Regions from separate parts of the Paraliobacillus sp. JSM ZJ581 genome, predicted to be linked through region 1. Evidence: riboswitches for the same ligand, from Rfam matches in the RefSeq annotation. Region 1 holds a riboswitch; each other region holds the start of a gene.
The links. Region 1 has a riboswitch for S-adenosylmethionine ahead of ACH6CY_RS09565 (methionine ABC transporter ATP-binding protein). Riboswitches for the same ligand answer to the same signal wherever they lie in the genome.
Positions count from the first base shown of each region.

Region 2: another riboswitch for S-adenosylmethionine. It lies ahead of ACH6CY_RS02490 (hypothetical protein); the one in region 1 lies ahead of ACH6CY_RS09565 (methionine ABC transporter ATP-binding protein).
Region 3: another riboswitch for S-adenosylmethionine. It lies ahead of ACH6CY_RS14800 (DUF2292 domain-containing protein); the one in region 1 lies ahead of ACH6CY_RS09565 (methionine ABC transporter ATP-binding protein).

Region 1 covers NZ_JBISEP010000015.1:20,138-32,531, forward strand. Annotated here, with positions in the region: gene sufD (Fe-S cluster assembly protein SufD) at 1-552, opposite strand, end outside; gene sufC (Fe-S cluster assembly ATPase SufC) at 575-1,360, opposite strand; gene ACH6CY_RS09550 (YuzK family famiily protein) at 1,656-1,841, opposite strand; gene ACH6CY_RS09555 (MetQ/NlpA family ABC transporter substrate-binding protein) at 2,031-2,861, opposite strand; gene ACH6CY_RS09560 (methionine ABC transporter permease) at 2,923-3,591, opposite strand; gene ACH6CY_RS09565 (methionine ABC transporter ATP-binding protein) at 3,593-4,609, opposite strand; SAM riboswitch class I at 4,767-4,881, opposite strand; gene ACH6CY_RS09570 (TlpA disulfide reductase family protein) at 5,064-5,477, shown strand; gene ACH6CY_RS09575 (thioredoxin domain-containing protein) at 5,472-5,786, opposite strand; gene ACH6CY_RS09580 (toprim domain-containing protein) at 5,798-6,160, opposite strand; gene gcvH (glycine cleavage system protein GcvH) at 6,261-6,647, opposite strand; gene ACH6CY_RS09590 (arsenate reductase family protein) at 6,698-7,054, opposite strand; gene ACH6CY_RS09595 (hypothetical protein) at 7,229-7,498, shown strand; gene ACH6CY_RS09600 (spore coat protein) at 7,515-7,835, shown strand; gene ACH6CY_RS09605 (OsmC family protein) at 7,969-8,421, shown strand; gene ACH6CY_RS09610 (hypothetical protein) at 8,758-9,003, shown strand; gene ACH6CY_RS09615 (putative manganese transporter) at 9,052-10,158, shown strand; partial or broken gene ACH6CY_RS09620 (metal-sensitive transcriptional regulator) at 10,620-10,936, opposite strand; gene ACH6CY_RS09625 (MFS transporter) at 11,086-12,384, opposite strand.
Region 2 covers NZ_JBISEP010000002.1:149,337-161,730, forward strand. Annotated here, with positions in the region: gene ACH6CY_RS02445 (NUDIX domain-containing protein) at 51-491, opposite strand; gene ACH6CY_RS02450 (DUF3278 domain-containing protein) at 839-1,294, opposite strand; gene ACH6CY_RS02455 (helix-turn-helix transcriptional regulator) at 1,294-1,491, opposite strand; gene ACH6CY_RS02460 (cryptochrome/photolyase family protein) at 2,209-3,678, opposite strand; gene ACH6CY_RS02465 (YeiH family protein) at 3,948-4,958, opposite strand; gene ACH6CY_RS02470 (LysR family transcriptional regulator) at 5,073-5,954, shown strand; gene ACH6CY_RS02475 (hypothetical protein) at 5,951-6,124, shown strand; gene ACH6CY_RS02480 (TraB/GumN family protein) at 6,370-7,536, opposite strand; gene ACH6CY_RS02485 (NAD(P)H-dependent oxidoreductase) at 7,694-8,245, opposite strand; SAM riboswitch class I at 8,359-8,461, shown strand; gene ACH6CY_RS02490 (hypothetical protein) at 8,535-8,849, shown strand; gene ACH6CY_RS02495 (extracellular solute-binding protein) at 9,262-10,551, shown strand; gene ACH6CY_RS02500 (carbohydrate ABC transporter permease) at 10,628-11,905, shown strand; gene ACH6CY_RS02505 (sugar ABC transporter permease) at 11,911-12,394, shown strand, end outside.
Region 3 covers NZ_JBISEP010000040.1:155-6,756, reverse strand. Annotated here, with positions in the region: gene ACH6CY_RS14815 (DinB family protein) at 1-372, opposite strand, end outside; gene metE (5-methyltetrahydropteroyltriglutamate--homocysteine S-methyltransferase) at 686-2,974, opposite strand; gene ACH6CY_RS14805 (bifunctional homocysteine S-methyltransferase/methylenetetrahydrofolate reductase) at 3,021-4,862, opposite strand; gene ACH6CY_RS14800 (DUF2292 domain-containing protein) at 5,025-5,213, opposite strand; SAM riboswitch class I at 5,354-5,456, opposite strand; gene ACH6CY_RS14795 (YwqI/YxiC family protein) at 5,668-5,961, opposite strand; gene ACH6CY_RS14790 (DUF5082 domain-containing protein) at 5,962-6,387, opposite strand.

The sequences.
Region 1 (12,394 bases):
GAACAATCCTAAATTAGGGTCTTCTTGCCAGAATATCGCTTGAAGTGGCTCTTCAATCACTACATTTTTAGGAACATATACAAAGGCACCGCCATTCATTAATGCAGCGTGTAGTGCCGTTAAACGATGCTCATCAAATGAAACAGCATCTTTCATATAATAACGTTGCACAAGATCAGGATGTTTTTCTATTGCAGAGAAAATATCAGTAAAGATAACGCCTTTCTCTAATAAATCTTGCGAAAAACGTTGATAAGCTGTCGTCTGATTTCGCAAAATAACGATATTATTATCTTTTTTTGTATCGACAAATACTTTAATATCATTTGGAAGATCTTGTAATGAATCGATTGCTTCTCCAGCTACATCATGCGTAAATGTAGTGAAATTCCATTTTGTTATATTCGTTTTATCCGGTTTTGGCATCTCTAACATGTCAACACGCTCTAAAGCCTGTTGACGTAATGTAAGCATCCATTCCGGTTCATTGTGTTTTGTTGAAAAATCTTTTATATATGCTTCATCATATGGTAATTTTGTTTGCACAGCCATCTAATCCCTCCTTACTGTACTATTATGCGTTATTTCCTACAGTTTCCTCTTTAATTCCTAATTCTTGCTTGATCCAGTCATATCCTTCTGCTTCTAAGCGCTCTGCTAATTCTGGACCACCAGATTTCACAACACGTCCTTGCATCATCACATGCACATAGTCTGGTGTAATATAATCTAATAAACGTTGGTAGTGCGTAATAATTAGGCAACCGAATGATTCATTACGAAGTTTATTGATTCCTTTAGATACGACTTTTAATGCATCAATATCTAGACCTGAGTCAATCTCATCTAGAATTCCAATTGCCGGTTTCAATAACATCAATTGAAGAATTTCGTTACGTTTTTTCTCACCGCCAGAAAAACCTTCATTTAAATAACGTTGAGCCATATTTTTATCAATTTCTAAATAATCCATTGCTTGATCCATTTCTTTGATAAATTTCATCAATGGAATTTCATCGCCTTCTTCACGACGTGCATTAATCGAAGAGCGTAAAAAATCAGAAGTTGTTACACCACTAATTTCACTTGGATATTGCATCGCTAAAAACAATCCAGCTTTAGCACGTTCATCTACTTCCATTTCTAAAACATCTTCCCCGTTTAACAAAATACTGCCGCTTGTTACTTCGTATTTAGGATGACCCATAATTGCAGAAGCCAATGTTGATTTTCCTGTTCCGTTTGGCCCCATTACTGCGTGGAATTCCCCACCCTTAATTGTTAGGTTTACACCTTTTAATATTTCCTGACCTTCAATTTCAACATGAAGATCTTTGATTTCTAAAGTTGATCCAGACATATCGATACCTCCAACATTTAATTTATAGGAACTGAATAAATATCCTAGTCATTATCAGTTTATTCTCATTACAATCTTATACTATTTCGAATCTATAATCAACAATTTCAGCCATTCTTCAAGTTGGTTTTCAAACTTATTGGTTTATAAATTCGTTATTGTAATTACAATAGCATAATTCAATTTCTATATAAATGATTTCTGTACAATCTACTAACATACTTTTTATTAAACTTTACGAAAAATCCCTCATAACGTTATTGTTACGAGGGATTTTGTTAAATTTATTCATTTATTAACGGTGTGCTTGTTGCTCCATTTCTGTAACTATCTTCAAACATTTTCGATGGCTTTTTTCTCTTTTTCGCTCGATTTCTAAACGTTTTTCTAAATTTTGGCCGTATTCAGCATAACCAACGCCATGATTTTGCTGCATCGCCTTTTCCATTTCAGATGTGTAATTTAAAGCTAAATTGTCCATGGTTTAAAATAAACCCTTCCTTTCTTGATTTGACATCATTATTGTAACACTTATAAAAAAATGCAACAAAACTACTGACAAACCATACAAAGGGGTTTGAGCTTATCTATATCCAAACCAATCAAATAACAATAACATAGCAATAATAGGTTCGATTTTCTATTGTTTATTAGCTTTTGCTTTTTCTACTTATTCGGCACCAACAGGAACGACTTCCCCATTGTATTTTTCTGTAATGAAGTTTTGAATTTCTTCTGATTGAAGTACATCTACCAATGTTAATAGTGCCTCATCTTTCTCATCTTCACTACGAACTGCGATAACATTTACGTAAGGAGATTCTCCCCCTTCAATAAATAAGGAATCATCAACTGGTGACAAACCAGCTTCAATGGCATAATTTGTATTAATTACCACAAGGGCATCTTCTTCTCTTTCATACATCTCAGGTAATACAGCTGGATCTACATCAGGAGAAAATGTTAAATCTAATTCATTTTCGACAATGTCATTAATCGTTGCTTCTGCTTTTTTAACATTTTCATCTAAAGTAATTAAGCCTTCAGACTCAAATAGAGCTAGTATTCGTCCATGATCTGGAACAGAACGACTAATGATAACCTCTGTTCCTTTAGAAATATCTTCTACACTTTTGATATTTTTAGAATAGACAGCCATTGGTTCTACGTGAATACCACCCAAATTCACAAAATCATATTCAAAATCTTCCACTTGAGATTCCAAATAAGGAATGTGTTGAAAGTAGTTCGCATCTAAATCACCGCTTGATAAATCTTTATTCGGCAAAACATAATCTTGATACTCTTCTATCACTAGTTCAATCCCTTTATCCGTTAGCAACGGTTTTGCTTCTTCTAATATTTGGGCATGAGGTACACTAGTTGCCCCCACTTTAATTGTTGAAGTTGCTGATTCGTCTGAACCTTCTCCCTCATCTCCACAAGCAACTAATACGACAGCAAATAATCCAACAAACAATAAAAGTAATACTTTTTTCATTTTAATTCTCCCCTTTAGCTTATGACTTTTATATTTTTCTTGTAATAAACAAGAATTAATATTACCTTTTGTCCAATTTATTCGTAATTCCATCACCAATAAATTGAAAAACAAAAACAATGATAACAATCAACACAGTACACATGAACACTACATCATTGTACCCCCGTAAAAAACCATAGAAATAGGCATAATCCCCTAACCCACCAGCACCAATAATACCTGCGACTGCTGTGTATCCTATTAACGCAATAGCCGTAACAGTCAAACCAGATACTAGCGCTGGAGTAGATTCCTTTAATAACACTTTAAAAATAATGGTTGATGTTTTTGCACCCATTGACTTCGCCGCTTCAATCACTCCTTTATCTACTTCTCGGAGTCCAATCTCTACTAATCTTCCATAAAAAGGGGCAGACCCGATAATAAGTGCAGGTAATGCTGCATTTGGCCCACGAAGCGTTCCGATTAAGAAATCCGTAAAAGGGAATAATAATAAAATTAAAATAACAAATGGAATTGCACGGAATACATTAACGATCGTAGCTACAATGATATTAATTACTTTATTTCCCCAAATACCACCCGGTGATGTTAAATATAAGAATAATCCTAAGACCATCCCTAAAATAAATGTTCCAATTAATGCGATTAACGTCATATAAAAGGTCTCAAGCATTGCTTCCACAATACCTGACCATTCTACATTTGGAAAAAGTTGATTGAACATGTTACTTCACCTCCACTTGAACAGATGTGGAAGTAATAAAGTTGATTGCTTTTTCTATTTCCTCATCTTCACCTGTTATTTGAACAAAAAGTGTTCCATATGCACCAGACTGTGTTTGCTTCACATTCCCGTGCAAAATATTTAAGTCAACATTATATTTTTTCGCAACTTGACTAATTGTAGCCTGATTTGCTGTTTCACCTAAAAAATGCAAGCGTAAAATTTTCCCTTGATCGATCTGTTTCAGTATTGATTCATCTGTCAATTCATCATTCGGTTTACCCATCACTTGTTCTACAAACTTTTTGGTAACCGATTGTTTCGGGTGAGAAAAAACATCCATCACATTCCCTTGCTCAACGACACGTCCTTCTTCCATTACTGCAACACGATGACAAATTTTCTGTATCACATGCATTTCATGTGTAATTAAAATAATGGTTAATCCTAATTTTTTATTAATATCAACAAGTAATGACAGAATGGAATCCGTTGTTTCAGGGTCTAATGCCGATGTCGCTTCATCGCACAACAGCACTTTCGGGTTATTAGCTAAAGCTCTTGCAATACCAACACGTTGTTTCTGTCCACCACTTAATTGAGCAGGATAAGCATCTTCTCGATCAGTTAATCCAACAAGACGAATTAATTCATCAGCTCGTTCCAATCGCTCAGCTTTTGAAATGCCAGCTATTTCTAATGGGAACATAATATTCTCCCGTACCGTGCGTGACCATAATAAATTGAAATGTTGAAAGATCATCCCAATTTCTTGTCTTGATAAACGCAATGCATTTTTTGATAAAGCTGTAATTTCTTGATCATTAATCGTTACATGACCTGATGTCGGCTCTTCTAGACGATTAATTAAACGAATAAAGGTACTTTTACCCGCTCCACTATAACCAATGACACCAAATATTTCTCCTTTATCGATGGATAAATCAAGTGCATTAACAGCCTGGATCGTTGTGTCCTTTGTTTGAAACACTTTTGAGAGCTGCTTAATTTTAATCATTTTATTCCTACTTTCTTTAATCACCTATAATTTTTCTGTACTTTAGCTCATGGATGCTTAAAATAATTTTACAATCTATGAATCTTTCTCCTGCAATATAAAAAGCGCCTTCCTGTTGTAGAGAACAGAAAGACACTTTGTCTATAATTAATCTGTTCTCTCATCTGCAAAAGCAATTATTGCTCTACAGGAATTGGCACCATTTTAAACATAAACTGTTTAACGGTTGCCGGGCTTCATCGGGCCAGTCCCTCCACCTCTCTTGATAAGAGATTCAAATGCATATTCTATTTTTTGTTTAATTGACATGGTAGCATGATATTAATCATATGTCAACTTTTTTTCAAAGTTGAGTAAGTACAGTACTATCCTTTACAATAATGCTGTAACATCAAAAATTGCTTATAGAAAATTAAGTACAAAATAGATAAACGTATTAGGAAGGGGTATATTGTTGCAATCGATTAATTTTACTTTACCGTATATCAACCAACCAGGTATTTTCAAACTAGCCGACTATAGAGAAAAAATTGTAATTTTAACTTTTTGGGTATCGTGGTGTCCGGACTGTAGTTCCGATCTGCCTAAAAAAGAGCAACTTTATCGTTCAATAAATGACGATAAAGTAGAGATGGTGACAATAAATGTGACAGGAAGAGAACGAAATGATGGAGAGGCAGTAAGTTATACAACTAAATTCCTTACCCAACCTACATTAAAAGACAATGATAGGGAAGTCTATGATCTATTTAAATGTGAAGGTGTACCAACTACTGTGATTATTAATCAGCAAGGTGAAATCTATCGTGTATTTGGTGAACAAAGTACAATGATAGAGATTGTAGAAGCAGTAGGTACAATTTTATGATTTATTAAAGCCAAATACTGACCAAGTTTTTGCTATTTTTTCGATATTACTTATAGAATAAATTTTTTCAATTGTATTGTCAGCAAACTTAATGTAAACACAAGGAACACTTCCGATTTTATTCGTTTGCATAAACGTAGGAAATAAACCTGCATTCATCTCATAAAAGAGATGAGCATTCGTTTGTTTTTCAACTTTTCTTAAAATGTCTCTGGCCAATTGGCAAGTTCGACAAAATGGACTATAAATAAATATCAATTGTTGCGATTGATTGAATACATGACTATTCTCTTTCACTATTTGCTTCATTTGAAACTCCTTCAAATAAGATAAATCGGATCCACATTAATATGTTTGCTAACTAATGCTGTCGCGAGCTCTACTTCAGGTGTAGCAGCTACCTCACGATAGGTTTTATCTATATAAATGTGTTGTGCATGAGGAAGTTCTATTGTTAACTGTTTTCGAAGCTTATGACCAGCTTCATCTTCATCGACTAAAATAAATACGTCACAATCATCTAATTGGAAATCATTAATTAATTGTTCCATTTTCTCAACACCTAATGTACCATTTGTGCATATGATAGTAATAGCGTCTGTAACGATTTTCTCAATCTGTATCTTATCTGTTAAACCTTCAACAATTAGTATACGTTTTGATTCAGCCATATCTTTATTCATTTCGATTCCACCTTTTCGAAAAAGCAAATGTTTCTATACTATATCATATGAACAAATCATCCCTTGTTACAATTATAATTGTAACAAGGGATGATTTAATTTATTCCTTTTCTTCGATCATTGTTTGGTATTGTTCTGCAGTCATCAGTTTGTCAATATCACTCGTATTATTAGGTTCAACAACAATCATCCAAGCTTTTTCATAAGGTGATTCGTTAACAAATTCAGGGCTATCATCTAATTCTTCATTCACTTCGATAACCTTCCCAGAAAGCGGTGCATATAATTCTGAAACGGTTTTTACTGACTCTACGCTTCCAAAAGGTTCATTTTCTTCAATCGTATCGCCTGCTTCTGGCAATTCAACAAAGACAATATCACCTAATTCATCTTGTGCGTGCTCCGTAATACCAATTCGAACTGTTTCTCCTTCTATCTTTATCCACTCATGTTCTTTTGAATAATGTAGCTCCTTTGGAATATGCATTGGTAGACCTCCTTGAATAATAAATTTATATTAAAACTATTAAGATTATTTTATCTCCATGCTTGTTCAAATAATTCTTCTTTAAATCCAATCGTTACTTGTTTACCATCTGTAGTGATTGGTCGTTTGATTAACATGCCATCAGATGCTAACCAGTTTAATTTCTCTTCATCCGTAGCCTCTGGTAGCTTATTTTTCAAATCTAGCTCACGATATTTTTTTCCACTTGTATTAAAAAATCTTTTTATTGGCAACCCACTAAGTTGAATTAGTTTTTTTAATTCCTCTTTTGTTGGTGGATTTTCAACAATATGTATCTGTTCATAAGCTATATTATTTTTATCTAACCATTTCTTTGCTTTTTGACACGTACCACATTTAGGATAAGCATAAAAAGTTAACGTCATCGAAGTCCCCTCCTATATCATTCTACATGATTGTACCCTACAATCCAAATGCTACTTTCTATTATATAGAAGGTAGCATCGCTTTGACTAGTGTTTTGCATCTTTAACTTGCGTGTATAGTATTGCAAAAAATACACAAATTACGTATGTAACCTAATTAAAGGAGGTTTTTTTATGCAACAACAAATGAATACTGGTAATTTAAATCAATCGAATCAAGTCATGCAACAACCACCAACTATGGTTAGTTCAAAAGATTTGTTATACCTAATCGATATGATGTCATGGAATTTAAATGCAACAAAAAAAGCACATTTTTTTGCTAAACAATGCAACATACCAGAAGTTAAACATGCTTTAGAGCAAGCTTGTCAAATGCACCAAAAGCATTACCAAAAAATATTGCAACATACAGCTGTTCAGCAAAATGGTATGTTGCAGTAGATAAAGGAGATTTTCAATGAATCAGCAAAAAGTACAAAATCCAGAGACACAAGTACAAAAAACGCCCGAAATGAATGATCGTGACTTTCTTAATGATATGCTTTCAACTGAAAAATATATGACACAGTCGTATAGTAATGCGCTTAATGAAGCAAGTAATCATGCGTTGTATCAAGATTTGTTAGCTATTTTTAACGAAACACAAAACATGCAACGCACATTATATAATTTGATGTTTAAAAATGGGTGGTACAGTTTAGACAGAGCCGATCAAAACAATGTACAACAAACACACCAACAATTTAGCGGATATACCAACCAGTTCCCTGTACATTAATCAAATGATTAATTAAGCGAATTGCTTTTATTTACATTCCTTCCATCTAAATTTTTAAATTGTATTGCTTTTTTAGATGGGGGGATTTTACTTACTCATACAATAATCCATCTATAAAAGGAGAATCTTAAACATGCCATTAACTACTTTTCAAGCGACTGCACAGTTACAAGAAGGTGTTCAAGTAAAAGTTACATCCCGCAATTTTGAAATCATCGTAGATGAGCCCAAGGAACTTGGCGGAAATGATACAGGAATGAATCCTGTCGAACTAACTTTGGCAGCATTAGGGGCTTGTCAAACGATTGTAGCTCAAGTGTATGCAAAAAAATTCGATATTACATTTGATGATTTATGGATTGATGTAGAAGGAGAACTAGACACTGATGGTTTCTTGGGTAAATCAACTGTCCGCCCTGGTTATTCTAATATCCGTTTTAACGTATATATCGCAACAAATGACGCGAAAGAAAAAGTAGAAAAATTTGTTTCGTTTATTGAACAAACATGCCCCGTTGCAGATACAATCACAAATACGGTAAATGTAAAATTGAACGAAATTATAATTGAACCAGTTAAACATTAACCTTTTAAAATACCAAACAATCATACACTTGCTAAATGTACAATTTGAAAACATCAAGATAAATTACACATAAAAAATAGGGATACAATGTTGCATCTCTATTTTTATATTGCTCCATTGTAAAATTAACACAAAAAATAGCCCCTTTTCTAGACAAATGATATGCTCCCCTTAAGGTAGACAGATTAAAAAAATCTGTTTTCATCTTAAAGGGAGTTTCTTATGTCTGATAAATGTAACTTTTACTCTAGTCCGTTTAAGTATGAAGTATTAAAGACATACAAAAATATAGATTATATGTTAAAAGAATGATGTTTAAAATATGGAATTGCAGAAGTGCCTCTATATGTTTGGACTGAGAATTATGAGAATTACGGCCCGAATGGATTGAATGATTCAAAAACATGCAAGACATACTTTAAAGATTTAAATGTAGGGGATTACCTATCAGGGGTTTATTCTCATTGTGAAAGCATTCGTAAGCATGAAATTTCTATCTCATCAGTACAGCAAAAGAAAAGACAAGTATCATTTCAATGCTTGCTAAAAACAGTTGACGATGATAATCGTTATCAACTATAATTTATCATATTAAGTCGACAACTTAAAATTCAAAGAAAGAGGTGAAATATGAATTTTGATTTATGGACATTCATATTAGATAATCTTGAAGCAGCCGGGGTTATTGGTGGATATGTTTCTATTTCAATCATTGGAGTCGGTTTACTCACTTATGCTGCAAAAGGTAGAATTTCAGGTGATAATCAAATTGGTCCTAAATGGTCACAACCTATAATTGGTGCTTTATTAGGAGTTATTCCAGGATGTGGTGCAACAATTGTCGTTTCTTCAATGTATAAAAACCAAAAAATCTCATTTGGTGGTTTACTTGCTACATTCATTGCTACATTAGGTGAAGGATCATTTGTTTTATTGGGGGCTTCTGATGAGGCTAGTGTAGCAGCAAACTTAACAGCATTTTTAGTAGTTAGCTTAGTGGGAGTAGTTGTAGCTATTATCTCTGGTTATATTGTTGATGCAATTGGAGTTAACTTCAATACTAATGATGTACTTGAACAATCTTTGCAAGAAAAACATCACTCAAGGAAAGTCACTACTATAACACATAATTTCATTGAAAAATTTGGGTTTTACATGATTATAGCAATGGCAGTATTCTTACTACCAAGCTCAATTATGGCATTATGGGGTGGTGGAATTGCTGACTATGATAATATAGCCGTTTGGGTAGCCATCTTATTTACAATCTTTTGTATTATTTATTACTTAGTATATAAATTTAGTTACAAAGGACATCAATGTACTTGTGATGACAATGCAAGATCAACTTTATTACATGCAGTATTCGATATTTCTACAGTCGTTGTATATGTATTCATCGGACTATTTATTGCTAACTTTATCATTGATGTTTTAGTAGGTGCAGAAACTTTTGATGCGTGGATGACTTCATCAGCACTCGTTGTTGTAGTAATAGCCGCTTTAATAGGAGCAACCCCAGGTTGTGGTGGTATGATTGCAGTTGCAGTAGCATTTACTACAATTGACAACTTCCCAATAGCTGCCTTGATCGCAGCAGGTATTGCAACTAGTGGAGACGGAATCTTCCCATTACTAGCGGCAAACAAAAAAGATGCCTTAATTATCACTTTATTCGGATTTGTACTTGCCCTAGTGGTAGGTTATACAGCTTTAGCGTTAGGAATCAATATTTAGAGACATAACTCTTCCGTTTAACTTGTCTAAGTTATAAGCATATATAGACTAAAGGAAATGATTTCTTACTTTACGTAATTGTATGAACAGCGCATAGTTAGTTTTCTAGTATGGCGTTTTATGTGAATCGATGAGCAAACATGATAAATATTGAAAGTCCTCCACTTAACGCTTTTTTAAGCATTTGAAGTGGGGGACTCTCAAGTAAAGAAACGTTATTGTAGTAAGCTGTAGTAGATCGACAGGAGAAATATGCACCGATCAAATTGAACATAATCCTTCCGCCATAAGTGATGAAACTGTCATCATAAGAGAGCTTAAAAATGATAACATGATGGAAAAAAGGGAATGCACTTGTTCGATTTATTTAAAACTTTTTTTATGTTAGAAGGGAACGAAATCCAAGGTCATTCCCGTAATCGTTACATTCATTTTTTTATTTTCATTCAAGGTAACACGCCTCATTTAGAGAACTGCTTGATTACTTTCACTAATTCTTCAATAGATGCTTCTCCGTTACCTGATTGATTTGCATCTGCAACACAATGCTTCGTATGGTCTTCTATTAAAGAAAACCCAACTTTTTTTAGTGCTGCTTCAATGGCTGATAGTTGTACAAGCACATCAACACAATATCAATTCTCTTCCACCATCTTTTGTATCCCACGAACTTGACCTTCTATTCTTTTAATCGATTGATGATACTTTGTTTATCTGCATCTGTGCGATGATTCAATTTATGATTTGGATGTAAATCAATATCATTTATTTGATTCATAGAAAACATCCTTCCCATATTTTCTTTTATACTATCCCCTCAAATAACAGTTTACAACGTGCATTAAAAATAACGCACTTTTTAGCCGATATCATATTTAATTCTTTCCAGTTTTGAATGCCTATGTTTAGATATGACAGAGTAAATTTCTACAAATGAACATTTGAGATATTCGTTCTTTTTATTTTTATATATCTCCATATAATAAGCGGAATGAGAATCAGTGAAAGGTATGCTCCAGTAAAACCTAATATTCCATAACTCGAATTGGCAACAATCACACTTGAGGATATACTACCAATCGACCCACCAATTGCCACACCTACATCGATCGTTCCTTGGATTTTGGCTCGATTTTTAATTGTTGTGGAATCAACGACGATTGCCGTGCCACTAAGCACACCAAAATTCCAGCCTAAACCTAACAAAACAAGAGAAAGTGTAATTAATCCAATGGCATCTCCTGGTGTAAATGCTGCGATTAACCCTGCAAGTGTTAATGTTAGTGCTCCTGCCACAACCATTTTCATCCGCCCAACTTTATCTACTAGTGTTCCTGTAACAAGGGATGGCAAATACATCGCTGCAACATGCAGTCCAATGACAAAGCCAACTGCGGATAATGGACTTCCGTTTTGTTCGATGTGTACTGGAGTCATTGTCATAATACCTACCATGATCACCTGTGACAAAATTAATACAATAGCACCAACAATAATACCAGAACGTTGAACCCCTTGGTTCGGCTGATATGGAGTAGACGTTTCCGCTCCTAACTGTTTATTATCCTCAATAGCACGTGCAACAAGTAATGGATCTGGTTTTAAAAAGATAAAAAATACAATTCCTGCTAAGCTATAGGCGACCATCGCAAGTAAAAATGGACCTGCTAATGTCGGCATACCTAAACTCTCAGCTATATACCCCATCGGTGCAACAAGATTAGGACCAGCGACAGCACCAAATGTAGTTGCAACCATTGCGATGCTTGCCGCTTTTGCTCGTTGCTTCTTTCCTGCTAAGTCAATACCTGCATACCGTGCCTGTAAATTTGTTGATGTACCAGCACCATAAATAAATAATGAAAGTAATAGAAAAACAACACTATCTATATTGGCAGCGACAACAACACCAAGTGCACCTAAGCCACCAGCTATAAAACCAAAAGATAACCCTATTCTTCTTCCGCGTGCTTGTGTCATTCGACCAACAAGATAAGCTGAAAATGCAGCTCCTAAAGTAAACAGAGCTGTAGGTAATCCCGCTAAACTGTCAACACCTAACATTTGTTGTGCTAATAATGCGCCAACTGTTATTCCAGCTGCTAATCCTGCTCCTCCTAGCGTTTGTGAAAGTAGTATAACCTTTAAGGTTCGTTTATATAACGCCTTTTGTAAAGCGGGAGAGCTTGCTATTTTTTGTATATCTTCGGTATGGAATTTTAACATTGCTTCGTCT
Region 2 (12,394 bases), on a different contig from region 1:
CTATTATTCATAATGCGATGATGTTTCATGCCGAATTACCAAAATAATAATCAACGAATAAATGCTGCTTCCTTTTTCGAAAGCGCATCCCCTAACCATTGAGGGTGCATTGTTAACAAATTTTCTGGTAAGTTGTCTTGACCAAAAAACTTAATTTCAAGTGATTCACCTGAATTACATTTAAGTTCCCCACTTATAATTTCAGCAAGGAAACAAGTTGTTATAAAATGCACTGACTTACCATTTGGATAATTAAAAACTTGTGAATCAGGATCGGAGTATACACCAATCAGCTTTTTAATTCTGATATCTAAATTAGTCTCTTCCTTCACTTCTCTGATTACTGCCTCAGAAACTGTTTCACCAATTTCAACATGGCCTGAAGGGATTCCCCACAGGCCCACATCAGCTCTTTTTTGCAATAAAACCTGATTCTTTTCGTTCAAAATAATTACAGCAATTCCGGCTTTTAAATCATCAATTTTTTGCAAATCAAAACTCCTTTCTTCAAAGAAACAGTCCTATTATGACACAATTTCATTCGGTTATATAGGATGAAACCAAATGAACTCTTTAAGTATTTGTATAGCATAGTATATTTAAATAGTGCCAAATATCATTCTCCAAACACGATTGCTATCAAGCCTATACATGTATCGTTTTTGTCTTTCTTTCTGTTTCACAATTATTTCTAAAGCACAAAACCTTATTAACCTTTAAATTGACCAATCTTTTAATTAAGTAATTTCCTGATTTTCGAATCTTTTTCTTCTTTAGATATTGTGTTTTAGCGCGCAATCAAAAAGGAACCTTTTCCATTACACGTATAAAAGAACGTTTATAACAATTCCTTGTTCCTTTTATAAGAACGATTTAAAGAAATAAAGCTCGCGAAAAACATCGCTATGCTACCGATTGATAATGTTCCTAATAATTTAAACCATGCATTACGACTGGAAGGGACATTAGCAAATATTAAATATAGCATAATAAATATAATAACAAATATGATTGTCCTATTAACTATAGCGCTTATCTCTTTCTTATACTCCTGCTCTGTTACAATATCCGTATATTCAATACCAGATATTATATACCTTCCTGATACATAAAAGAAGAAAGTAGCTATGAGGAACAATAAAACAAATGCTATATTTAAATTCAAATACTCGTTACTAATAAATATCCCAACTAGAAAAACGATAAGGATTACTGCCCCTTCTGAAAAAAAATACAATATTCTTTTTTCCTTATACTCATCAACTGGTAATAAAAACGATAACCAAGATTTCATTATGTCTCAACCTCCCAAAATAACTCATCTAAAGTTCTATTAAGTTCTTTTGCTATGGCAACGCAGAGTTGAAGACTTGGATTATATTCTCCTTTCTCTATAAGTCCAATTGTCTGTCTAGTTACACCTACTCTTCTCGCTAATTGTTCTTGAGTCATTGAAGTTTTTATTCGAGTTATTTTTACATTATTTTTCATTTCCAACCCTACCCGATGTAATGTATAGTTTGCATATGCAATTTATACATTACATAAAGCGTAGTAAAAAGTCAAATACATTTCCATAAATCATTCCATTAGTCAATTGAAAGTGTTTTTGCTTATACCATAGAGAAGTCAACGCTAAATGAAAAGACAGTAGGAGAAATAGAGCTCCCCCTTTGTATATATAAACACAAAAGGGGAATCATTTTAAAAGAAACTATCTACAGATAAAATTTAATATTATTCAACAACCTCGTCAATTTTACACTATTTTTTTCGATCAACATTTCAAATTAATTTGTTTCGCCCAAGAACTTTAAACTGGACACTGATCAAATCTAACATCATCAATAAATAACGCCCTATTTTTTCTATTCATGGCTCTCCTGTCAAAAAACAATGTCTTTATCTGACTATCTTATAAGACATTTTTATTAGTAATCACTTTTGACCATTGAATGGAAGTTCCTGTCTTTAAGACGAAAGCCGACACACAGCCCCACCATACTAACAGAGATAGATCAGCCCCTACACACTAAAAACACTGTCGATGTAAATAAAACAAGTAATTAATTTGAGATTTCACCTGTGATTTGTCCATAAATCAGCAAAATATTTGCTAGCGCATTGACAGTGATTACCACCAGAATAGCAACAAAATTGGGTATAAACACCTTCATTTGCTTTTCTCTTCCATATAATATGTTTAGACTAACTATTTTTTAATTCATTAACGAAATGTTTCATATCTTGATATACTGCTAATGCTCGTTCTCTACTTGCTTTATGATCTACAATCGGCTCCGGGTATGTCTGTCCTAATTCAACACCCGCTTCTTCCAACACTTCCTTTGGCGCAGTCCAAGGCGAAAATAAATATTTAGTCGGAAGTGCGGCGATTTCCGGTACCCATCTTCGAACATAATGACCATTTGGATCAAATTTGTCTCCTTGTGTTATCGGATTAAAAATACGGAAATAAGGCGAAGCATCATAACCTGATCCTGCAACCCATTGCCACCCCATAATATTATTTGCACGATCATGATCCACTAACGTATCACGGAACCAGCTAGCACCTTCTTTCCAATGAATTAGCAAATGCTTTATTAAAAAAGATGCTGTAATCATTCTAACTCGATTATGCATCCAGCCCGTTTCCCATAATTCACGCATTCCGGCATCAACAATCGGATAACCTGTTTTAGCTTGTTTCCACTGATCTAAGTGATCTTGATCATTTTTCCAAGCAAAATATTTGAACTCCGTCTTCAGAGGCTCGTCTTCTACATGAGGAAAAGTAACCAATTGGTGATAAGCAAAATCCCGCCAAACCAATTGCCTTAAAAACGCTTCCAATTGTCCATGCACTTCTTCTTGTTGTCTACTATCTAATTGTATTAACTTCCTTTGAATATCATGCCATATTAGTCGCGGACTAATTTCTCCCCATGCCAAATATGGGGAAAGACGAGAAACTCTATCTTTTGCCGGAAAATCACGCTCTTTATCGTAGCTCATAATATCTTCATCCAAAAAAGTGTTCCATCGGTTAATAGCATGTTGCTCTCCTGGCGTCCAATAGGTATAAAATTTTTTTGTCCAAGGATGTTTAGGTAGTAATCCCAAATCATAAATTTTCCCTATGTCATAGTCACGAGGTACACCTGATTCTATAAGTTTAGGCAAATGAGTAGGAAAGGCAACATACTGTTTACGAACTTGCTTCCAAAATGGCGTGAAAATCTTATATGGTTCCCCTTTTTGATTCGTAACTGAACCAGGTGTGAAGAGTAGGTCAGATTCAAACTGTTTTATAACAACATTTGCTTCTTCAAATTGCTTTACAACTCTTTTCTCTCCTGCTCTATTTGCAGAATCATAGCACTTATTAAAGTAGACTCCCGAAGCACTTGTTTCATCTATTAATTTTTCTAACACCTTTTTATATGAACCCTTTTTAACAATTAGAGGTATATTATATTTCGCTAACCGCTCAGTTATGTGTGCTAAACTATAATGTAACCACCATTTGCTTGCTGAACCAATTGATTTTTCCTCTTCTTCTGACAAAATATATACAGGTATAATCTTCCCATCTTTTGCTGCATGAGTGAATGCTCGGTTATCATGCAAGCGTAAGTCTTTTCGAAACCACACAATGATTGTATTATTCGTCATTTAACAACCTCATTTCTTTCCCATTTTCCAAATTTAACTTAGTTTATGAGTATACACTAAAACCAGTTGTGGTTTCACCTATATTAAAAAGAAGCGCCCCTCAGATAAAGCAAAAGCCTGACCAAGTTGAGCGAAGATTTCAGCGCTAATTATCACACATGCACCGAGGAGCGTAGTGCTACTTTTCTTATAGAATGACACAAGATCCCCTCACGAATTAGTAGGTAGTTATGTTATATCCTTAAATTTGCATACTAAAACACCTACTTCTACAGACCTATTAATCGAACGAAGAGAAAACCTAAAACGGATAAAAGAATAGAGCCAATTAGCGCAGCTACAAACGCCTTCACGCCCCATTTACGGAACGTTTTCAAGTCCACATTCAATCCTAGACCAGCCATTGCCATCCCTATAAGAAGATAAGCTAAATCAACTAATCGCAAAGCTATTTCTTCTGAAAAAATGCCTATTGTATGCACACCGCTCATTGCTAAAAACCCTAAAATAAACCACGGAACAGAAGAAAAGGAAAACGCCTTTTCATTCGTATCCAATTGATCACCTTGTGATTTTCTATAAAAATAGCCTACAATTAAAGCGACTGGTACTAACAACGCAACTCTAGTAAGTTTCACAATCACTGCCATGTCAACAGCTACGGATCCACCTGCATCAGCAGCTGCTATAACATGTGCTACTTCATGTAATGTTCCACCCGCAAACACACCATAACCTGTAGCGCTTAAGCCTAACACACTATAAATCACCGTATATATAAGTGTGAAAATCGTACCCAATATGGCCACTGTAGAAGCACCAATGGCTGTTTCATTGTCCTTTGCTTTAATATACGGAGCAATTGCGACAACAGCTGCAGCACCACATATCGCTGTACCACAAGCGGTTAGGATGCTAAGTTTTTTCTCTACACCAAATAAACGAGCTAAACTATAGACAACGATTAAAGCAAAGGTCACTTGAATCACAGCAACCAAAAAAACATGACTACCAGCTTGATAAATATCAACTAAATTCAAACGCATACCAAGTAGAACAATACCGACACGCAATAATTTTTTACTAGAAAATCCAATACCAGACTCCCATGCATCTTTTTTTCCGATTGTAACCTTCCAGACAACTCCGAGTAAAATAGCAATTACCAATGCACCTAAAATTGAAAAGAAAGGTAAACGAGCAATAAATTTTGCTATGATTGCAAGCAATAAAGTCAAACCGATCCCCTGGAGAAATCCTTTATTTATTTTTTTGTTCATTTAAACACTTCCCTATTCTATTCTTCTCCTTTACTTTACGCATGAATGCAATATTAGTAAAATACATATATCTAATTATATTGATTAGTTTTTTTAATCACAGGAGGTCAAATGGTGATCTTAAATGAACTTCAAACATTTACTACATTAGTTGAAGTAGGGAACTTTACTAAAACCGCTGAAAAACTATTAATATCGCAACCGAGTGTTAGCTTACATATTAAAAATCTTGAAAATACGTTTGATACACAACTATTGGATCGCTCACGCAAAGGATTTCGATTAACACCTACAGGACAGATTCTTTATCACCGTTCAAAGCAATTATTATCCATTTACAATAATGCAAAGCAAGAAATAGTGAGTCATCATCACACAGTATCTGGATCGCTAACAATCGGAGCTAGCTTTACTATTGGGGAGTACATTCTACCCTCCCTGCTAATTGAGTTACAAGAGGCTTACCCAAATCTCACTTTAGAAGCCATTATCGGAAACACAGAAGAAATTGTTCGATCCGTTAAGCTGTTTCAAGTAGATATCGGGCTAATTGAAGGACAAACGAATGAAAAGGACATTGAAGTATATCCGTTCATGGAGGATCAGCTTTATTTCGTTGCTTCTGCCGACCACGCTTTGGCTAAAAAAGAAAAGCTGTCAATAAGAGCATTAGATAATCAGTTTTGGATTACCCGCGAGAAAGGATCTGGGACAAGGGAGTATCTTTATCATGTCATTCGTAAAGAAGGATTGAAAGCAACAGCATTTCTAACGATCAACAGTAATCAGGGAATTAAAGAGACATTGATGCAGGGAAAAGGAGTCTCTTTACTTTCAAAAAGTGTCATTGAGCGGGAAGTGTTGGAAGGAAACTTGGTGATCCTACCAATCAATAATAAGCAATTAACACGAACTTTCTCATATATCGTGTCACCTATTATGAAAGAAAAGAAAAATGTGGAGGCTTTTTTGCAAAAACTGAGTAACGCATATTGAGGGCAATTAGAACATTTACTGATGCATCATATTGGTTTATTTTTATGTACGAGTATCCAAGCAGAAATATAGCGGAAACAGAAATACAAGCAGCTTATCCAGAAAATAACCGCTTTTTACTTTTAGGTTATACATACGGCGCTTCCAAATATAATGTCGTTGTAAAATAGGAAATGACGCTTCGTCGCATGGCTTATAATGTCAAAATAGATATATTTCAGCCATTCGTACTTTATTTTTGTGTGTGAATGGCTGATTAATTCGATTTATCGGGCATTCATACATTATTTTCTCAATCAAATGGTCGATAAAAATATCAAACCGATCAAAACAGTCTTTTACTGTTCAATTTTCACGTCACACCTTTGTTTTCAGAAAATCTCCACACCATTATGTGATGTGGAGATTTTACTTCTTATATATTATTGATAAATAACCGTACAACATCCGTCCCCGCAATAATCGTTCCTAATGTACTACCAAGATTAGCTAGGACGATAATTAACAACACACGAGTAACTTTATTCCTCCAAAACCCTTTTACAGTGAAAACATCTTCTGATAAGTTTTCAAAATCAGAAACATGTGGTCTTTTGACAAAGGCTTGTACAAAACCAGCAAACCAACCAGCTGCAATTAATGGATTTAAGGATGTAATTGGAGCAGCTACAAATGCAGTAACAATTGCTAATGGATGACCCAATCCAATTGCTACGCCTAATGCCGAGAATGTACCATTCCACAATAACCAGCTCAGCATTTGTTGCCAACCTGCAGCTGGGTTATTTAGAAAAGTAAACGCGATCAGTGCAATAATCAAAATCGGTATCGACCAACCAATGATTTTAGGCACTTTAGATTTTGGTGGTACAGATGTTAAAGCTTTTAAGTCATGCTCTTTTTTAATCTCTTTTGTTATACCAGGTACATGCGCAGCACCTAACACAGCAACAATTTTTCCACCAGGAGCTTGTTTAATTTTTTGAGCTAAATATTGATCCCGTTCGTCTATTAATGGTTTTTTCAATCGAGGAAATGACTCAGTAAATTCACTCAGAATCGATTGAATAGAGTCCTGACTTTTCATTTTTTCTAAATCTTCTTCTGTTATTGTTTCTTTCGTGAAAATACCTGCCAAAATTTGGGCTAAAAGCATCATTTTCCCTTTAAAACCTACGCCACCCCAAATTCTTGCAAAAGTAATTTGAATATTACGGTCAGCTAATACTAACTGTGCATTATTTTCTTTCGCAGACGTGATACCTTGAATCATTTCTTGTCCTGCCTCTATACCAAATTGCTTTGCCATACGTTTCTGAAAAGATGAAACAGCAAGATTCATCAATAACAGGGAGGCTTTTTTCTCTTTAATCACTTTAAAAATGTCCATGTCTTTCCACTGATCACCATTTATAATAGACTGATAACGTTGCTTATCTAATTCAACACATACCGTATCTGGTTGCTCATTCCCAATAACTTCTTTTACTTGTTCTGCACTTGTTTTTGACACATGCGCAGTCCCTATCAAGATAAACTCTTTTCCATCTTGTTCTATTCTTGTTATATTTTCTTCCGACATGAACTTACCTTCCTTTTATAAAATACATGCACATATAAATTATTTTATCATAAAGTATATTATTGCACATAAATTTAGAAAAAAACTAGCGAACGATCACTTAACATGAATTTCGTTCGCCGATTATATGATTTATTTACTTTTAATTTTTCTCTCATTATTCTTTCAGCGCTTTTTTTAAATGTTGTTTAACATCTTTTACATACTTATCGACCTGTAAATCTTTAAAGATATTGTGTACAGAAAAGCTTTCTAGTTGCTCCATATCCATATAACGGTGCATACAATGGATGGGAAAAAGAACATCTTCCACTGTTTTACCATTAAAAAAACCATCTTTTGTTCCAAACTCTTCTAATGGTGCGCCCCATGTTGTGGAAATCATATATTTCTTCCCTGTTAACAGACCACCTCTTCCATACCTTTCTCCCTTTGCATAAAAAACACCGCGTTTTAATACTTGATCAAAGTAACTTTTGAACTTTCCAGGTAAACTAAACCAAAAAATTGGGGTCTGGTAGATGACTATATCAGCAGATAAATATTTCTCTCTTTCTTCTTCTACCTCGAACCCTTGATTAACAACTGTTGTTGCAACATTATATTCTTTTTCTAATTGTTTGTGGATGGCTTCAAACATTGTTTGATTAAGCTTCCCTTGACTATGTGCATACCATTGGTGGCCGTTTATTAATAAAACTTGTTTCACTTTTTCAAACGCCTCCTCTCATCTTTACAGAGTATATGTCTTAAAAATTGAAATATTAATTTGATTTTTAGGAAATAATGATAAATATATGTTATAATTAGGCTAACAACATATATTTATAAAGAGTGGACGAGAGAACTGGCTCTAGGACTCCACGGCAACCTACAATTAGCAAGGTGCCCCAACCAGCAAAGCAAATGCTTTGGATGATGAATCATAACGGTTATATAAGTAACCCCTCTTTCATCATTTGATGAAGAGGGGTTTTTCGTTTATCACTTTTTAATATATGTTGCATTTAAATTTAACAGGAGTGATCTATTTGGTTAACAAACAAAGAACAGATCAACACAAACTTTTTTTCGCAGAAGTAATCACTGTAGTTTCAAAGCTATTAGTTAATTATGAAGAAGGATATACCTTCCACTTTGAAAAAACAAACGAAAATAAAACCTATCAATTAGCAATTAAAGACGACTCTTACCGATGCTTCAAGTTAAAATTAACAGAGAAGAAAGTGTTGCAATTAAAGCAAAAACAGCAACACGCACTAGAACATTATATTTGCAACCAATTGCTACACCAAGGATTCCCAATCATATAACGGTGTTGTTATTTGCCTATCATAAGATAAGACAACTACGCATTGGGACATAACAAAGCAATACCTCATTGTGTCTTTATTTGATAATTATAAACAAACGGAGATACAGCACGATGATAAACAGATGTATGAAGCATATACATTCATTCCTACTATAAATTCGAACAATCGATTGCACTAATTAAGTATATTTATTAAAAAAATATACTTAATTAGAACTTGATCATAACGTCTATCATAAGTATATAATTATTCGTTTTATTTTGTAAGCGTTATATTTATTAAAAAACCAACATTTTATTTGTATTTAGTATTGTAAAATTCTTTTAGGCAAGTTATAATAATTCACAAGAAACATGCGCAACCGTTTTCATTAAAACCTATATTATCATTACAAGGAGGCTTATGTGTTATGAAGAAATGGTTTTTATCTTTCGTAGGAATATTTTTTTTAGCAGGCACACTAGTAGGCTGCGGTCCAGAAGAAACAGGTTCAAAAAATACTGGTGACGGTAATGACGAAGGAAAAGAAAAAGCTGTGGAAATGCCAGAAAAACCAGAAAAATTAACCATCTGGGTAAACGCAGAAGAAAAGCAGGAAGAAGCTGTAGGACAAATCGCCGAAAAATACACAGAAGAAACTGACATTGAAATTGAAGCGATTCCAATTAATATGCTTGATCAAATTGAAAAATTGGATGTTGAAGGACCCGCAGGAAACGGACCAGATATCATCTTCCAACCCCATGATAGAATTGGTGACTTAGTTCTACGCGGGCTAATTGATCCAGTTAATTTAAATGATAAAGCAGCAGAATACACAGATGCAGCGATAAGCGCTGTAACAAATGACGGTGAAACATGGGGTTATCCTGCAGTAACCGAAACATACTCACTATTCTATAACCAAGCATTGGTTGATAGCGCACCAGAAACAATGGACGATTTAATGACCATTGCCGAAGAAAAAACAAATACTAGCAATGATGCATATGGTTTCTTAATGGAAGCAGCAAATTTCTATTTCACATATCCGTTTTTCTCTGGTAACGGGGCATATGTATTCGCTAACAATGATGGTGCGTACGACATTAGCGATATCGGTTTAAACAATGATGGTGCTGTAGAGGGTGGTAAATTAATGCAGTCTTGGTTTGATAACGATTACATCCCTCAAGATTTAACTCCCGATATTATGAACGGATTATTTAAAGAAGGAAAAGTCGCCGCTGTTATTAACGGTCCTTGGATGGTAAGAGAATATCATGATGCACTTGGAGATGATTTACAAGCAACCCCACTCCCGACATTAGATAATGGCGAGCATCCAAAATCATTCGTAGGTGTAAAAGCTTATTTATTATCATATTACTCAAATAACAAAGAGTGGGCACAAGATTTCATGTCTTATATCACTAATAAAGAAAACGCAATGCTTTACTATGATGTTGCTGGCGAAATGCCTGCTCGTGTAGATTCTATCGATGATCCAGCAATAGCAGATGATCCAATCTATTCTGCATTCGCAGAACAAGCAACTTACGGCGAGCCAATGCCTGGCGTTCCTGCAATGCAACAGATTTGGGACCCTATTAATAACGCACTCTCATTTATTTCTAAAGGGGAACCTGTTGAAGATGTGCTAGACGAAGCCGTTCAAACGATTTCAGATAACATAGAGGCATCTGGAGCTACAGAATAAATATTAGATACTGCTATATGGGAAGCGCCCCTCCCCATATAGCACTTGTATTAAGGGAGGAAATAAAGTGGCTTCGCTGAAAAAAATCAATCTTAGTCAACGACGAAACAGAGCTACGTTACTATCTGTCATTCCAGGATTAGGTCAATTATATAACAAGCGTTATATGAAAGGGATACTACTATTAGTGGTTACCGTCTCTTTTTTAATAACAACTTGGAATTATATTGATATCGGTATTTGGGGACTTTTCACTCTTGGAACTATCCCAAGAGAACACCATTCTATTCAATTATTGATTCAAGGGTTTATTTCTTTAATCATTTTAGCATTTGGCATTGCAATATACTTTTATAATTTATGTGATGCACGCAAAGATGCGATTGCGATCGAGAAAGGAAAACCAAACCCTTCACTATTACAAGGCGTACGAGATTTTTACAATAACGGTTTCCCTTATTTCATGATATTACCTGGATTAGCAATGTTACTTTTTATTGTTGTTCTACCTTTGTTATTTATGGTTGCATTAGCATTCACAAATTATAACCAGTATAACGCACCACCAAGAAAGCTATTGGATTGGGTAGGATTTGACAACTTTATTAACTTAATCAATATTGATATTTGGCAAGATACTTTCTTAAACGTATTCACATGGACCATTGTTTGGACAGTAGTTGCAACGACATTACAAATTGTACTTGGACTTTTTTTAGCTTTACTTGTAAATGATAAACGGATTAAATTTAAACGGACCATCCGAACTGTATTAATCTTGCCTTGGGCCGTGCCAGCATTCGTATCCATTTTAATATTTTCAGCATTATTTAACCCTACTTTTGGCGCAATCAATCGAGATATTCTTAGTCAGTTTAATTTGATGATCCCCTGGTTATCTGATCCATTTTGGGCGAAAATCGCATTAATTATGATCCAAACATGGTTAGGCTTTCCATTTGTTTTTGCACTCTTCACCGGTGTTTTACAAAGCGTTCCGTCTGACATGTATGAGGCCGCAGATGTAGATGGTGGGACAAGAATGCAAAAGTTTCGCTTTATTACACTACCTCACATCTTGTTCGCAACTGCACCACTGCTCATTATGCAGTATGCACAGAATTTTAATAACTTTAATATTATCTACTTATTTAACGAAGGTCTACCAGCAGTCCGCGGGCAAAACGCAGGAGGTACTGATATTTTAATTTCATGGGTATACAAACTAACCTTTGAAACGAACAACTACAACATGGCTGCAGCTATAACGATTATCATGGGAGTCATTGTAATGGGATTCGCATTTTTCCAATTTAGAAAAACAGCTTCATTTAAAGAGGAGGGGCGTTACTAATGACTATTAATCGTAAAACAAAATCAAAAGCGGAAGTAGCGTTCATCTACTTATTTCTAATTATCATGTTTATACTAATCGGTTACCCTTTAATATGGACTGTTATGATGAGCATAAACCCAGGTACAAATATGCTAGTAACGCAACTCATTCCCGAAAACCCTACACTTGAGCATTACAAATGGTTATTCACCAGTCCTAATAGCGATTATTTAATATGGTATAAAAACAGTTTAGGGGTTGCAATCGCTAATTCTCTAGGTTCCGTTGTCATCACTTCATTAATCGCTTATGTATTTTCAAGATACAAATTTATCGGACGAAAGTATGGCTTATACATGTTTTTATTACTTCAAATGTTTCCAGCACTAATGGGAATGGTTGCCTTGTATATTTTATTAACCACCATTGGTTTAACTGATTCTTTAGTCGGCTTAACGTTGATATATCTAGGCGGGCAAATTCCTTTTAACGCTTGGTTAGTAAAAG
Region 3 (6,602 bases), on a different contig from region 1:
ATAGTTTGTTTCTTTGTCTATTTCTTCTAATAACCATTCAAAATTAACACCCGACTCTATCCCTTTAGGAGGAACTAAAATAAATGGTGCTTTCATCCCTCTCTGATATTTGTCGTTAAATTGTTCGTATATATCGTAACTATGAACGTTATACGGTTTATTTTTTCTTAAACTAGCAATCGGTTTCGATAAAGGGATATAAATCATACTCAGTCTTCGAAACCATTTCATCATTAAATATAAATGGTAATACGTTTCTCCCCATGACCACTTATCTTTATATGGTCTATTCCATTCTTTATCTCTAAATTTCATAATCTCTTTGTTCATTTCTTCTCTTTGTATATAGAGTTTTTGAAAATGCTTCTTCATAGACAAACTGTTCACAATATCTTCCTTTCTAAAAAAAGTATGTAAAATGTTGACATTTCGAAATCTTGATGTTAATTTATCAAAATATAGACTAGTCCTTTTCGCTCCCTTTATTTGTTATATGTATTTTTTACTTATTCACATTTATTCGACAAACAAAATGTTCATCCCTTTTTATTTGTGTAGAAATAGTGTCTATCCATTTGCTCATCTATTATCTTCGTGTACGTCTGGCTTTGAATGTTTATTAAAAATAGTGGATACATGGATAATAAAAAGACGCCCCTATCACAATTAGAGCGCCTTTCTCTCATTATTTTTGTATAGCTAGTTGTTCACTTCTTATTTCTTTTGCCGCTTGAACCATTATTTGAAGCGCACGAATGGTCTCTTCTTCCTTACGCGTTTTCAATCCACAATCAGGATTGACCCAGAACTGCTTTGGCGAAATGGTTCGTAATGCTCGATTGACATTCTCCTTCACTTCTTCTACAGATGGAATTCGTGGACTATGGATATCATAAACACCTAACCCAATATCCTTAAAATAGGTATTATCCTCAAAGGTAGAGACAAGCTCACCGTGACTTCTAGACGTTTCAATAGAAATAACATCTGCATCTAGTGCATCAATGCAATCAAAAATATCCTCAAAGTTGGAATAGCACATATGCGTGTGAATTTGTGTTTCAGCTTCAACCGTTGCTGTAGCTAAACGGAATGCATAAGCTGATTCCTTTAAATAGTCAGTCCATTTTTTAGAATCGAGTGGTAATCCTTCACGTAGTGCTGGCTCATCAACTTGAATAATTTTAATCTGATTTGCCTCTAATGCTTCTATCTCTTTTTGTAATGCTAACGCAATTTGTTTCATTACTTCATATCGTGGCGTTGTATCATGAACAAAAGACCAATTTAAAATGGTCACTGGACCAGTTAACATTCCTTTTACCGGTCGATCGGTTAATGATTGGGCATAAACACTTTCTTTAATCGTTATTGGTTTATCCCATGATACATCTCCGAAAATGAGAGGTGGTTTAACACAACGCGAACCGTATGACTGAACCCAACCATATTCCGTTACAGTAAATCCATTAAATTTTTCTCCAAAATACTCAACCATATCATTACGTTCAAATTCTCCGTGTACAAGCACATCAAGGTCTAATTCCTCTTGCAGCGCAATCCAACGTTTAATGTTATTTTCCACAAATGTTTCATACGCTTGATCTGTTATTTCATCATTACGCCATTTAGTTCGTGTAGCTCTTACTTCAGGCGTTTGAGGTAAACTTCCGATCGTGGTAGTTGGTAACAAAGGCAAGGCTAAATGCTCACGCTGTTGTTTAATTCGTGTTGAAAAATCTGGACTTCGCTCCGCATCTGCTTCTGTTAAACAAGCAACGCTGTTTCTAACTGCATCATTTGAGCGATAAGTAGCTTGTAATCTGGCTAATGCCTCGTTCACTTCATTTATTTCGTTCTGGATCGTTCCACGTCCCTCTCGTAATCCTTTCGTTAGAATAGAAACTTCTTGTAGCTTTTCATCTGCAAAGGACAGCCCCTCTAAAATAATCGGATCCAATTTTTGTTCTAATGTTTTCGTAACAGGTACATGCAATAAAGAAGCAGACGGCTGAATAATTAATTGATCATCACTCACAAAATAGTTAATCGTCTCTAGAATAGTAATTTTCTCTTCTAGGTTAGCACGCCACACGTTACGACCATCCACCACTCCTGCAACAAGTGTTTTATCTTTTGGAAAACCATATGTTTTTAACAGTTCCAATGAATCTCCATGAACGAAATCTAGCCCAATAGCTCTTACTGGGAGCTTACTAATTCTCTCAAAGTGAAATACTTTTTCAAAATAAGTTTGAAAAATAACATTTAAGCCTGGCACTTCTCTTGCAAATATTTGGTAGACTTTTTCAGTCGCTTCTAATACATCCTCCCCTACTTCCGTAGCAAAAATTGGCTCATCTATTTGAACCCATGTTGCACCAGCATCTGCTAGCTGTTGTAGAATTTGTACGTATAAAGGTAAAAACACATCAACTAACTCATTAAACTGTCTGTCTTCAAAACCCTTCGATAATTTCAAGTAAGTGATCGGTCCTAAAATAACTGGTTTCCCATCAATATCTAGCTTTTCTTTCGCTTCTTTATAGTATTTAAGTGCTCGATTTTCCACAAGCGAAGGTTTCGCATCATTCAACTCAGGAACGATATAATGATAGTTTGTATTAAACCATTTTGTCATTTCTGATGCGATTACTTGATCCACACCACGCGCCATTGCAAAGTATGTATCAACATCGACCTTACCTCCAGTGTAGTCATATCGATTCGGTACGATCCCAAATCCAACAGAAGTATCTAGGACATGGTCGTATAACGAAAAATCACCAACAGGGATCAAATCGATTCCTTGATTTTTCTGTTTTCGCAGATTAGTTAGACGTATTTCATCTGTTGTTCGAATTAATTCCTCTTCTGTTATATTTCCATTCCAGTACGCTTCAAGCGTTTCTTTCCATTCTCTCTTCTCTCCAATTCGTGGGTAACCTAAGTTTGAACTTTTTATTTTTGTCATACCAAATCTCCTCCATTATATTTTTTACTCTATTACAAATCTTTTTCTATGTTGTCACTTCTTGTTCTTTGGCTGTCAGACTTGTTTTCTCTTGGATATACTCCACCAGCTTCACACATATGTCGTATCGCATAAATGGAGTAATTAAATATATTCCATTAAAGTGTTCCAATGCTGTGTCAATTAACTCTTTTGATATGGAAATACTTTCCTCCGTTGATGCCGCTTTGCTACCTACAGTTGCTCTCATTCGTTCTCGCACTTCATCGGTCAATCTAATTCCTGGAACTTCATTATGCAAAAATTCAGCATTTTTAGTTGATGTTAATGGCATAACTCCTATAAAAATGGGGACTTCTATATGAGCGGTTGCTTGTTTTAACTCAAAAATCGCCTCTGGGCTGTAAATTGGTTGTGTTAAAATATAGTCCGCCCCACTGAGCACTTTTCTTTCTAGTCGTTTTACCGCCTTTTCTACGATTTTCACATTAGGATTAAAAGCAGCAGCTACATGAAAAGCAGTTTTTTCTCTTAATGTATTACCTGAAAAAGAAATTCCATTATTACTTTTTTTAATTAACTCAATTAATTTAAATGAATTAACATCGAATACAGAGGTTGCTCCAGGGAAATCACCAATCTTGGTTGGGTCTCCGGTTATCGCTAATATTTCTGTTATGCCGAGTGTGTGTAATCCCATTAAATGTGATTGTAAGCCAATTAAATTTCGATCACGGCAAGTTAAATGGACAAGTGGTCTGATACCATGTTTTTGTAATAATGTTGCCATCGCTATATTGCTAATTCGAGGACTTGCTAATGAGTTATCCGCAAGTGTGATGGCGTCCGCTCCTGCTTCTTTTAATGCCTTTGCCCCTTGAATATACTCGGTAAGATCTAAATGCTTTGGTGCGTCTAATTCGACAATAATCGTTTTTCGTTTTTTTGCCTTTTCTGCTAATGATTCGTTCCCTTTTTTTCGTTGTGATATTACTTTAATTTCCTCTTGAACAATAGCTTTTTCTTTAATCGGTTTAAGATTTTTCATCCCTATAGCAAGCGATCTAATATGCTCTGGTGTCGTTCCACAACAACCACCAACTAGACGAGCACCTTGGTTCCTTAAATCAAGTGCACATGATTCAAAATAGTTCGGTTCATTCTTATAATAAAGAACGCCATCTCGATAAGCCGGTAAACTTGCATTCGGATACGTTGCTAGAAAAGCCTTATCCAAGAGGGGAACAGATTCTAATGATCGAATCATTTGCGATGGACCAAAACGACAATTGACACCAACGACATCGGAACCAAGCGATTCTAGCTGTTTTAAAGCTTTTGAGAGAGGCAAGCCATTTTCCAACACTCCAGTCTCATGCATGGAAACATTCGTAATAATCGGTAAATCGGTCTCTTCACGCGCAATTTCCAAAACCGTTACTAGCTCATCAAAATTGTAATACGTTTCTAAAATAAGCCCATCTACCCCTTCTAAAAGCAAACAATATAATTGTTCTCTAAAACTACGTTTAATTTCTTCCGTTGATTTTACTATCGTTTTAGTACCATGAATTCCACCAATACTCCCCAAAACGTACGAACGCTTATTACTTGCCTTTTTAGCAATTTGGACCGCTGTTTGATTTATTTTTTTCACCTGTTCTTCTAAACCGTATCGAGCAAGTTTAATATAATTAGCACCATAAGTATTCGTTTGAATCACATCCGCGCCAGCAGCAATATAAGCTTCATGTATCTGCTGAACTTGAGTAGGGTGCGTAAGGTTTAATGCTTCAAAACTTCGATCAACACCATGGGAATATAAAATAGTCCCCATCGCTCCATCAGCAATCAAAATCCTTTCTTTTAAAGATGTTAATAAATCCAAACTTACTTCACCTCCACTATTTAATCGCCTTCACATCATTGTTTTATCTCTTTGATAATCTAATTACTCTCTCGTTTATGCCAAAAATAAAAGGCATCTCACACGCTATCAATCTTATGATTGAATAGAGTGGAAGATGCCTTTAGTTGTCTAATCGGCAAATCATTTATTTTTCTGTAGTTTACGTTCTTTTTGAGATGGTTGTATACCTTTTTTTTGGAACCTTTTTTTCTCGGTTGAATCAATTTGCGTAATGTACCCATCATGTACAGTCAAAACAATTGATCCATAATCAATGTCTTGCAAAATATGATTTAGATAATCTAACTTTACTTGATCAAGCTTACCCATTTCTCATCTCCCCTTCTAGTATTGTAAGTACAAGTTTCAAATATGTCTCACTTGTAAAGCTAATGCCTTTAAAAATACACCATAAAAAATCCTCTTCCTATAAAAGATAAGAAGAGGATGGATGTATGCATCTATATCTCTTCTTATCTTTCAGGCATAAAGCTTGCTGGAATTGGCACAGTACTAAAAAAGTCTGCTGCCGAGGCTTCGTTGGGCCAGTCCCTCCACCTCTCTGGATAAGAAAATTCAGTTTTATTTAAATTGTAGAGATTACTTTACACTTAAATTCATATATTGTCAACTGTCATTTTGCTATTATGGAGTAATGTAATTGGAATCTCCCTGTTTTCTTAGAAATTCCCTTTTATTATCGCCATATATAATAAAGCTTAAAAACGGGTAAAAAGCTACTCCCATTATTACTTCCCATACATCATTTATACTTTAATATCATTCACCTGATCATTGATTCATCTTGCTCTTTCAGTTTCTTTACACTTCTTTCCGTATCATCAATATTGCTTCTGACTATCTCTTTATATTGAGTAAATAACTGATGAATCGATTCTTCACGTTCTAACCACTCTTTTGTGAAATTCAATTGATTTCTCCCATAATTATCATCAGGCTTAGGAAACTTCAATTGGTTTAAACGCCATATTGCTTGATCCAATTGTGACTTAAATAGATAAAATGGTAGCTTTATTTCTTTCCCACCACTACTGCTTTTATTAAATGTTACGAACATTTAGAACAACCTACCTTTTAATTCACTTATCTTTCTACTAAACGCATCTATTGCATCCTCTCCCTGCTGAAGCAACGAATCAGCTTGATTTGCAATCGTACTAGCAAACTCTAAAGAACTTTTTTGCAATTCAAACTGTTTTATTTTCCAATTAATGGTTGTAACGTAGGAGTCATAATTGTGAATATGTTTTTTAATTGTTTGATATGCTTCATCACGAGACGTATAAAATTCCTCTGCTTTTAAACTTACCCATCCCTTTTTCAAGCTAGGGTTTTTTATTGTTTCTACAGCGGACAACGCATCGTCTTGTTCATCAGTAATTAATCGTTTTGCTCGTTTTAATCGTGATATTTTTTCATCTATCTCTGAAGACCTGCTAGAAATTACATGGAAAGCATTATTAAGAAAGTCACTATCTGACAAAGTTATCACATCCTTATTCAGTATATTATATCGATTATTTAATAGTTTATTATAATCATAATATAACAAATAAATCCATTCAAACCATTACTATTTGTAAAACTGGGTACATATTACCATTTTTCTTTTGCTTGAAACAGTTTAATTATGAATGTAAATTGCACCTTCTCATCATGTAAACATAACCTGAGATGCTATTCTTCAACGAGTGCAAT